Regions from separate parts of the Marinomonas sp. IMCC 4694 genome, predicted to be linked through region 3. Evidence: predicted binding sites of a transcription regulator. Region 3 holds the regulator's gene; each other region holds the start of a gene.

What was found. Region 3 encodes LexA, which represses DNA repair genes until DNA is damaged. Its sites were predicted from a motif close to TACTGTNTANNTANACAGTA; they were not measured.
Region 1: the regulator LexA is predicted to act here: its motif matches at 1,117-1,136, upstream of recN (DNA repair protein RecN).
Region 2: the regulator LexA is predicted to act here: its motif matches at 2,003-2,022, upstream of umuD (translesion error-prone DNA polymerase V autoproteolytic subunit).

The regions. Positions count from the first base shown of each region.
Region 1 is NZ_VSRV01000001.1:2,999,588-3,002,865, forward strand. Features, by position in the region: gene FXV75_RS13680 (sensor domain-containing diguanylate cyclase) at 1-513, shown strand, start outside; gene FXV75_RS13685 (hypothetical protein) at 664-1,017, opposite strand; gene recN (DNA repair protein RecN) at 1,216-2,886, shown strand; gene fur (ferric iron uptake transcriptional regulator) at 2,995-3,278, opposite strand, start outside.
Region 2 is NZ_VSRV01000001.1:1,401,986-1,405,263, forward strand. Features, by position in the region: gene msrA (peptide-methionine (S)-S-oxide reductase MsrA) at 1-324, opposite strand, end outside; tRNA gene FXV75_RS06320 (tRNA-Met) at 593-669, shown strand; tRNA gene FXV75_RS06325 (tRNA-Met) at 716-792, shown strand; tRNA gene FXV75_RS06330 (tRNA-Met) at 868-944, shown strand; tRNA gene FXV75_RS06335 (tRNA-Met) at 1,028-1,104, shown strand; gene umuD (translesion error-prone DNA polymerase V autoproteolytic subunit) at 2,038-2,487, shown strand; gene umuC (translesion error-prone DNA polymerase V subunit UmuC) at 2,484-3,278, shown strand, end outside.
Region 3 is NZ_VSRV01000001.1:1,558,938-1,562,215, forward strand. Features, by position in the region: gene topA (type I DNA topoisomerase) at 1-598, shown strand, start outside; gene FXV75_RS07120 (DUF6586 family protein) at 595-1,065, shown strand; gene FXV75_RS07125 (hypothetical protein) at 1,068-1,331, shown strand; gene lexA (transcriptional repressor LexA) at 1,451-2,074, opposite strand; gene dinG (ATP-dependent DNA helicase DinG) at 2,144-3,278, shown strand, end outside.

The DNA of each region.
Region 1 (3,278 bases), 1.4 Mb from region 3:
GTGAATATACTGGCCTCCCTTGACGACCTCACGGGGTTGCTAAACAGAAGGGAAATGAAACACAAAAGTGCCCACGCGATTGAAAAAGCCGCATCACAGGGGCAAACAGTCACTTTATTGTTGCTGGACATCGATCATTTTAAAAAAATCAATGATTCTTATGGTCATTTAGAAGGTGATAGAGTGTTAATGGCGCTTGGCACCTTACTCAAAAAATCAATAGAGCAGCAAAATAACATGGAAAAGATGGGCCTTGTTTCTCGTTTTGGCGGCGAAGAATTTTTGATTTTGCTTACCAATATCACCGAAGCTGATGCGCTATCGTTTTGCAACCGCTTACATCGCTCAATGGCTGACATTGTTGTTGGCGGTGCTCCTTTAAAAGCCAGCATAGGAGTGAGCACCTTAACACCTGGTATGACATTCGAAGCTCTGTTCACTCAAGCAGACGGCGCGATGTACCAAGCAAAAGAACGTGGCCGCGACAGGACAGAGATATTTACTAGTGCATAACCGTTCCTAAAACATAGAAAAATATTCCTATTGTCGGACAAACAGCATTCCCTACTCTGTATATCGCTAAATACCTCCCCCTAAGGGCGGTCTTACGACGGTCCTAATATCACAATTCACACCGACTTAATGGTGAGTACTGGATTGCTTTCAGCTGCGTTTTCTTTCTTTTAAAATCCAGTTTTTCTGTGACAATCGGCTTATTTGTTTTAGTCGAAAAAATGATGGGCTTTTTGACCCCATACCAATAACCGCTTTTCGTTGTTCTTTGGTTTTTCCGTAAGTCACCCTGTCGATTCTGGATCGGTTCACTGGATTGCCGTGAAGATCCGTTTCGACAATCGCAAGATGGTCCGCGTTTAAATCCACACCTAATGGTCCCAGTAGGTAGCTTCCGCGCAGGCAGAGGAAAAGTACCATTGTGACACTGATTCCATGCCGCTCGGTAACGAATACTTTTTTCGCCCAAACGGATAGTTTCATGGGCAATACAATATTATGCATGCCTGTACCGTACAATATTGTGTGGAGTAGATTTTAGCCCTCATCTAAACGTCCATAATACAAAAAATCGCTAACAAGGCTTGCCAAAAAACCAACAATTACTGTATAAATAACCAGTTACTGTATGAATAACCAGCTAACATGTGAATTATCCGTAAAATACCACTGTGTAAACAGACTCTTTTTTTGGAGCTTTATATGCTGACCAGCATCGCCATTGCCAACTTTGCTATTGTTGAATCCCTTGAGCTAGAATTCAAAAAAGGCATGACTGTCATTTCAGGGGAAACTGGGGCTGGAAAATCCATCATGGTAGACGCTTTGTCATTATGCCTTGGGGATCGTACCGATGCCGCCGTTGTCAGGCACGGGCAAAAAAAAGCTGACATCAGCGCCAGCTTCGACATTCAACAGTATCCACACGTACACAAATGGCTAGAAAATAGAGATTTAGAACACGAACAGCATTGCATTTTACGCCGTGTTATCAGCAAAGAAGGCCGCTCCAAGGCTTATATAAATGGTCGCCCTTGTACACTCAGCGATTTAAAAGACGTTGGCAGTCAACTGGTCGACATTCATGGGCAACACGAACACCAGTCGCTTTTAAAAAAGAACGCCCAGCGCCAACAGCTCGATGCTTATGGGCAGCTAACGGATCTCAGTAAACGTGTCAGTTCACAGTACACAACGTGGCGTCAACTCAAAGAAGCCTTGTCTGCCCAACAAAACCGATCTTCTGAGCAAGACGCGAAAATTCAGTTGCTGTCTTATCAAGCACAAGAATTGCAACAGCTCGACCTCAAAGAAGGCGAGATAGAAGCCCTCGAAAACGAACAGGCGTTTTTATCCAACATCGCCGATTCTCAATGTAAGGCCTATCAAGCCAGTGGTATTTTAGTCGACAGCGACGAAGGCAATGTATGTTCACAACTGCATCAGGCCATTAGCAGCGCCAGCCAAATCCGCCCAGCAACAAAAGCCCTAGAAGAAGCCCTAGAAATGATGAACGCGGCGCTCATTCAAGCCCAAGAAGCCGCTGACAGCTTACACCATTATCAAGATACCTTAGAACAAGACCCAGAACGTCTTACTGACATTGAACAGCGGCTGTCTGACATTTACGACACAGCGCGCAAGCACCGTACGCTTCCAGAAGGACTTTTGTCCCTAAGAGAAGGTGTCGAAGCCGAATTAGAAAGTCTAAAAGGCAGCGAGGAAAGTATTGATGTTTTAAAAGAAAAAGAAGAGCAGGCTTACGAACAACTCACCGCACTGGCTACCGCATTAACGGAAAAGCGGATTATGGCCAAAGATGACTTGGCACAAAAAGTCGAAGAGCAAATACACGGATTAGGCATGCCTCATGCGCGTTTCTTTATTCAATGTCAGCCGCTCAATCAAGTAACCGCACATGGCTTTGAAGATGTGGAATACATGATAGCCTCTAACCCGGGCCAACCGGCTCAGCCGCTGCGTAAAGTCGCCTCCGGCGGAGAATTATCCCGTATTAGCTTAGGCATTCAAGTTGTCACGGCACACACTTCGATCATTCCTACCTTAGTGTTTGATGAGGTCGATGTGGGCATCAGTGGTGGCACGGCTGAAGTCGTTGGACGCATGTTGCGTTCAGTGGGCAACCGCGGTCAAGTGTTCTGTGTGACCCATCTGGCTCAAGTCGCCGCCCAAGGAAACCAGCATTTGCGTGTTAGTAAGTTAGTTGCAGATGAAGCAACCTCGTCTCAAGTTGAACAACTAAAAGACCAAGATCGCACACAAGAAATCGCACGTTTATTGGGGGGATTAGAGCTCACCGAACAAACCCTTGCCCATGCACGAGAAATGCTAGGCAATGTTCAGCTTCAATAACACTCACAACGTCAGAAAATAACGATGTTTTCTGATCAAAACGACAACCATAAAAAAGGCGTGAACAGTAACGTTCACGCCTTTTTTATGGGTTAAATCGAAAGCTGTTTATTTTTTCTTTGGGCGAACGTAAAGAATCAAACTGTGATCTTCAATCTCAAAACCATGCTCTTCAGCAATCTCATGCTGACGCTTTTCAATAATAGGATCGACAAATTCAATAACCTTACCTGTATCAAGGCAAATCATATGATCATGATGGTCGCCCTTTGCCAACTCGAACACCGCTGTACCGGCTTCAAAGTGATGTCGCTGCACCAAGCTAGCGGTTTCAAATTGAGTAAGCACTCGATAAACTGTGGCCAAACCTACATCTTCCCCTTGATCTAACA
Region 2 (3,278 bases), 160 kb from region 3:
AGTATCAAACACCACCTGCACGACTTCGCTGTGACCAGTCTGCCCCGAACACACCTCTTTATAAGTAGGGTTTGGCGTGAAGCCGCCCGCGTAACCAACAGAAGTAACCAGTACGCCAGGTGTATTCCACAGCTTGCGCTCAGCACCCCAGAAACAACCCATGCCAAGAATAACGCTCGCTTCTTTATTATCTAAAGAGCGGGTAAAGGGTTCACCATTAACAGCGTGAATCCCAGAAATTTCCAATGGTGCCTTTCGGCCCGGTAACGCTTCCTCTTGGCTTGGAATACCGGACTTTTTCAAGATATCTGCAATTTTTGTCATAGCGGTCTCTTAGTTGATGTAGTAGAAAGATTCAGATGGTTATTTTTTACATTGAGTAAAGAAGGGTTACAAGTACTTTACGGCTCTGATGTGATTCGAGTTTAAAAATACAAATAGAAAAACTATTTTCACTTAACTTCATATCTCTCGTAAAACACACTTGACTCTTGCTCCGATCTCCCTATAATACGCACCTCGTTAGCACGGGTTACGCATTTATGGTAATTCATTAACTGTCCAGAAACAGTTAAGTGCAACAAAGATTAGTCGCGGGATGGAGCAGTCTGGTAGCTCGTCGGGCTCATAACCCGAAGGTCGTAGGTTCGAATCCTGCTCCCGCAACCAACTAATCGAATGAAATTGTCAGTGATTCTTGAAAGAATTAATTTGTCGCGGGATGGAGCAGTCTGGTAGCTCGTCGGGCTCATAACCCGAAGGTCGTTGGTTCGAATCCGGCTCCCGCAACCATACAGGTTAATTTGGTCACAACAATTCAACGTCAAAAAAGATAAAAACCTAAACTATATCAATAGCTTAGTATGTCGCGGGATGGAGCAGTCTGGTAGCTCGTCGGGCTCATAACCCGAAGGTCGTTGGTTCGAATCCGGCTCCCGCAACCAACTAGAATCAGTCTAGTTTGGTCACATAGTTTTATCTTACATTTCTGAAAATAAGCTATATATATATCAATAGTTTAGAATGTCGCGGGATGGAGCAGTCTGGTAGCTCGTCGGGCTCATAACCCGAAGGTCGTTGGTTCGAATCCGGCTCCCGCAACCATTTCAAATTATACTTTTAAAAAATATCCTTCCATATCAGTGCTTTACTTAAAATACCCGGCTTTATTTCGATAAGTCTTTGTAGTGTTTTGTCTGTAGAGTGAGTCATTATAGGTACTCGTTTTTACACCGATACACGCTTGCTGCAGTCACCAGATTGATTAAATATTACCATCTGACCTTCAATGTCATCTTTTTTAGATTTTTTGTAAATCGTCGGTCCAAAAAGACAAAACAGGCTTAAAATTCCATGTGGCGAATCTGTGACCAAATTGTGACCAAAACGTTTATTTTGACGTGAAATTCTTTGCAAGGAAACTGTCAGTTTTTTACTTTAATTGACACCAAATGAGGAAGTTGTGAGCTTAGGGCAGTTTTGGTTTTCTGAGATAGCGCTAATCTTGTGGTCACATTTTTGTGTGACCAGAAAGACCATTAATGGACTTAAATAGTCTTTATTCTAAATGTTCTATTACTCTCTAACTTGTTGTATTTTATTGATATTTTTGACTGATGCCTATCTGTCAGTCAGAAGTTTTGTAGAAGGCTCTTGTGACCAATTTCTCTAACACAAAATAAATAAAGCCTCCTGTTTTCTAGCTTCTACAATAACGCCATACAACTTTTTCGTAACCGTTCACTCTCTGGCCCTCAAGCGGTGACTGTTTCGACGGAGGGCGGTTATCAGATGCTTCCAGTTCATCATAAAGCCCAGTCTGGTTAATCTACTCTTCAGTAGAGTTCAGTCACTCTAACTTCACCGAGTCTGCGCATTTAGGGTCTCATTCTGGGCGTTGTGTCGGAGTCAAGAATGATGCTCCCCCCTGATCTCAGTGCAAACATTCGGAAATCCTGTCTCTTGTAAAAATTCGCTTGGTCATTTGTACCACTTAAAACTATACTGTATAAATATACAGTTATTTTGGTGTTGATCATGCGTGTGACGTATCTTGGTGTGTCTGAGTCGGCGGTGTTTATCGCGGCCAATAGTGTGCGAATCCCTTTGTATGTGGATTCGGTATCAGCGGGGTTTCCTTCGCCTGCTCAGGACTTTGTTGAAAAGTCCTTAGACTTAAATGAGTTCTGTGTAGCTCACCCAAACGCGACTTTTTATGTGCGCGCTCAGGGTGATTCTATGGTTGATGTGGGCATTTATTCGGGTGATGTGTTGGTAGTCGATCGCTCGTTAACCGCACGTCATGGGGATATTGTGATCGCCTGTATTCATGGGGAGATGACGGTGAAAACGCTGGAGCTAAAACCTAATGTACTGCTTCGTCCGAAAAATAAAGCTTACAAAGCGATTCATATTACTGAAGAGTCTGGGCTGGAAATCTTCGGTGTGGTCACGGGCGTGGTTCGTAAGTACGAGCGCGGCGGATGAAAACAGTCTTTGCTTTGGTCGATTGCAATAATTTTTACGCCAGTTGCGAGAAGTTGTTTCGGCCAGATTTAAAAAACACGCCTGTTGTGGTGTTGTCGAATAACGATGGTTGTATTGTCGCACGTTCTAAAGAAGTAAAAGCGCTTGGCATCAAGATGGGCGTGCCTATGTTTCAGGTTCAGGACGAGATACGAAAGCACGGCATTGTGTGCTTTTCGTCGAACTATGCACTGTATGCTGATTTATCCAATCGGGTGATGACGATCCTGGAAGAAGCGGCGCCACGGCTGGAGGTCTATTCCATCGATGAGGCTTTTATGGATTTAACGGGTGTTGATCATATTACGGATTTGCTGGCGTTCGGCAAGCAAGTAAAAGCTAAGGTCGACCAATGGACAGGCATTACGGTAGGTATTGGTATCGCGCCTACTAAGACGCTGGCGAAGTTGGCTAATCATGCAGCGAAGAAATACCCGGCAACCGGTTCGGTGGTGGATTTGATGGACTCTGATAGACAAAAGCGATTATTGGCAATTGTGGATGTAAGTGATGTATGGGGTGTTGGTTGTCGTACCACGGCAAAGTTAAAGGCGAGGGGGATTCATACCGCGTTCGATCTGGCGAACGCGGATCCTAAATCGATTCGACGTGAGTTTTCTGTGGTGTTGGAGCGAACCGTTCGGGAGTTGAATGGTGTGTCGTGCTTGGATTTAGAATTAGTGAGGCCGACAAAGCAGCAGATTATTTGCAGCCGATCATTTGGTCATAAGGTGACAGACAAGCGCGAAATG
Region 3 (3,278 bases):
CAGTTACTTGATGGATGAGCATCGCAAACTGCATGTCTGTGGTAACAATCCAGCTTGTTCTGGTTATGAAGTGGAAAATGGCGTCTTTAAAATCAAGGGCTACGACGGTCCTGTGCTTGAGTGTGACAAGTGTACTTCTGAGATGCAGCTTAAAACCGGGCGATTCGGTAAGTATTTTGGCTGCACCAATGAAGCGTGCAAAAACACGCGTAAACTGCTGAAAAGCGGTGAAGCTGCGCCACCAAAAATGGACCCTGTTCCAATGCCGGATCTTGCTTGTCAAAAAGTAGAAGACCATTATGTTCTCAGAGATGGTGCGACGGGCTTATTTTTAGCGGCCAGTCAGTTTCCACGTAAGCGTGAAACGCGCGCGCCTTTGGTTGAAGAGCTGCTGCCTTATATGGATCAAATCGATCCAAAGTACCATTTCTTTAAAAAAGCGCCAAAGAAAGACGCAGAAGGTCGCCCTGCTATTATTCGTTACAGCCGAAAAACCAAAGAGCAATATGTAATGAGTGAAGAAGAAGGCAAGCCAACGGGTTGGAAGGCTTTTTATGTTGGATCAAAGTGGGTGATTGAGGAAGGTAAGAAAAAATGAGCAGTGCGAGTTTGGCGAGTGTAACAAATCAAAAGCTCGATACCGCTAGGCGCTTAATCCAGCAAGGTAAAACAAGCGATGAAGCGTGGTTAAATGCGGGTTTAGAAAGCTCGGCGGTATTTCAATTAAGAAGTGCACTTAACGGCTTATTAAAAGAAGTGTCGTCGTCTTATTCCTTATCAAGCTCGTTGGATGTGAATACATTGCTTGCTGAGACCACCAATAAGCAGATTGTAGTGCCGGTTTTGGCTGAGCTAGCGGATTTGTTATTGCGTTCTGAATCATGGTTTTATCAGCTCAATCAAGCGTATCTGGTACAGTTTGAATGTCGTTCGGCGCCGTCTTCTGTAGTGCAGTCTGATGCTATCATTGGTCGTGGGAGTGACGCAGGGGCGTCGGTAAGTTTTTACTTGGCTAAATTGGTTGAGTTGGTTTTACGTTTTAGAGAAGAGTCATCAGAGTATTAAGTATGAAAGAGTCCTATCTGGAAATTGTTGAGTTGGATAATGGTGATATTGTGTTACGTCCAGCCAGTGAAGAGGGTCAAGAAACAGAGCCTTTGGCAACGTTAACCATTTCCGATGATACCCGTTCTTATTTGAAGGATCGTTATTTTGATCTGGCTAAACACATGTTTCATGCTGGTATTGACTTTGTGTATTCAGAAGATGGTGATTTTGATGAAGCATATGACGCGGTAGAAGAAGAGTTAAGGCCTAAAATTCTGCATTGATTGCAACGTTCTCAAGTCTCTGTGCACGAAACCGACATTAAAAAGCGAAGTTATTACTTCGCTTTTTAATGGGTAGGGTGTGTATAAATGACATTATGTTATGGATGTGTTGCGAAAGGTTAATGGCCTTGGCGAATAACTCCTACTGACAGCCCTTCAATGGCAAAGTCCTCGGTTTCAAGGTCAACAATAATATCATTAAACGCTTCGTTCTCTGGCATGAGTCTGACGATATGACCGTTCTGTTCGAATCGTTTCACCGTGACTTCGTCACCAATACGAGCCACAACAATTTGACCATTGCGCACGCTGGTGGTTTTATGGACTGCCAACAGGTCACCTTCCATGATGCCAATGTCTTTCATGCTGGTTCCTGAGACCGATAAAAAATAATCCGCCTGTGGGGAAAACATCGTAGCCGGTATATTAACGTGGGAAGCAATGTTTTCTTGAGCTAAAATAGGAAAACCCGCAGCGACCTTGCCGATAACAGGCAGACCGAGATCTTCTTTTGCTTCTTCATTAATGGCACGATCCACCAAGCGAATGCCACGGGATGCACCAGACAGCATTTCTATTGCGCCCTTTTTGCATAAGGCTTTCAAATGCTCTTCGGCCGCATTGGGAGATTTAAACCCAAGCCGACGTGCGATTTCAGCTCTTGTGGGAGGAAAACCTGTTTCACCAATAAATTCGCGAATGGTTTCTAATACGTCAGATTGTCTTTGCGTTAATTTAATCATAGGGCATCTGGTTGTTTATACAGTAACTGTTATTATATACAGCATTCTTAACGATACTCAATAATATAAATGCTTTCAGACGAACTAAAAAAACAAATTCAACTTGCATACCGAGCGTCATTGGATGCCAAGTCACACAAACCAAGGGCTGGGCAGCGCCAAATGATTGGTGCGATTGCGCGCACCTTGGGAAACATCAAACAAGGTTCGGAAGGTGAGCGACTGGATGAAAAGCACGTTGCTGTAATCGAAGCGGGGACAGGGACGGGGAAAACGTTGTCTTATTGTTTAGCCGCGATCCCTATCGCCAAAGCGCGTGGACTGACACTGATTATCTCGACCGCTACGGTCGCGTTGCAGGAGCAGATTTTACATAAGGAATTGCCTGATCTTCTTGAGCACACGGAGTTGACCTTTAAGTATACACTCGCTAAAGGGCGAGGACGGTATTTGTGTTTGAACAACCTAGAAGGTTTTTTAAACTCAGAAGAGCAAGCAATGGACGACATGTTTGCTGGGTTGTTTGAGCAGCATTTAAGTTCTGAGGATATAAACACTGTCTTGTATCAAGAAATGGACGCAGCCTTGTCAAAAGGGGAGTGGGATGGCGATAAAGACAATTGGGCGGGTGTTGTACGAGACCAAGACTGGCGACGCTTAACGACCGACCATCAGCAGTGTACTAATCGCAATTGTGCAAATTATTCCGCGTGCCCATTTTTTAAAGCACGAGCAGAAATTGAGGTAGCCGATGTCATTGTTGCCAACCATGACTTAGTATTGGCTGACTTATCTCTGGGGGGGGGTGCCATTCTTACGCCGCCTAAAGAAACCATTTATGTCTTTGATGAAGGTCATCACCTACCAGATAAAGCCATAGGTCATTTTCGACATGACGTCCGCTTGCAGCAAAGCATCACTTGGTTGCGTCAGTTAGAAAAAAACTTGGTTAATTTAAAACAAGAACTCACTGACGATGTCAGCTTGACAGGGCAGTTGTTACTTAAAATTCCTCAGCAAATCCAAAGTATTGTGAATTTTATTCAATACGCCCAACAAGGTCTCGCGCCTTACATTCAGGGTTTAGGTCTGGATAGGGAAAATAATCAACACCGATTTGAATTTGGTTTAATCCCAGACGAACTTCGTCAGCTGTCCTACAGCTTGCAGACTTCGTATCAAAAACTCTTCAACAATATCGAAA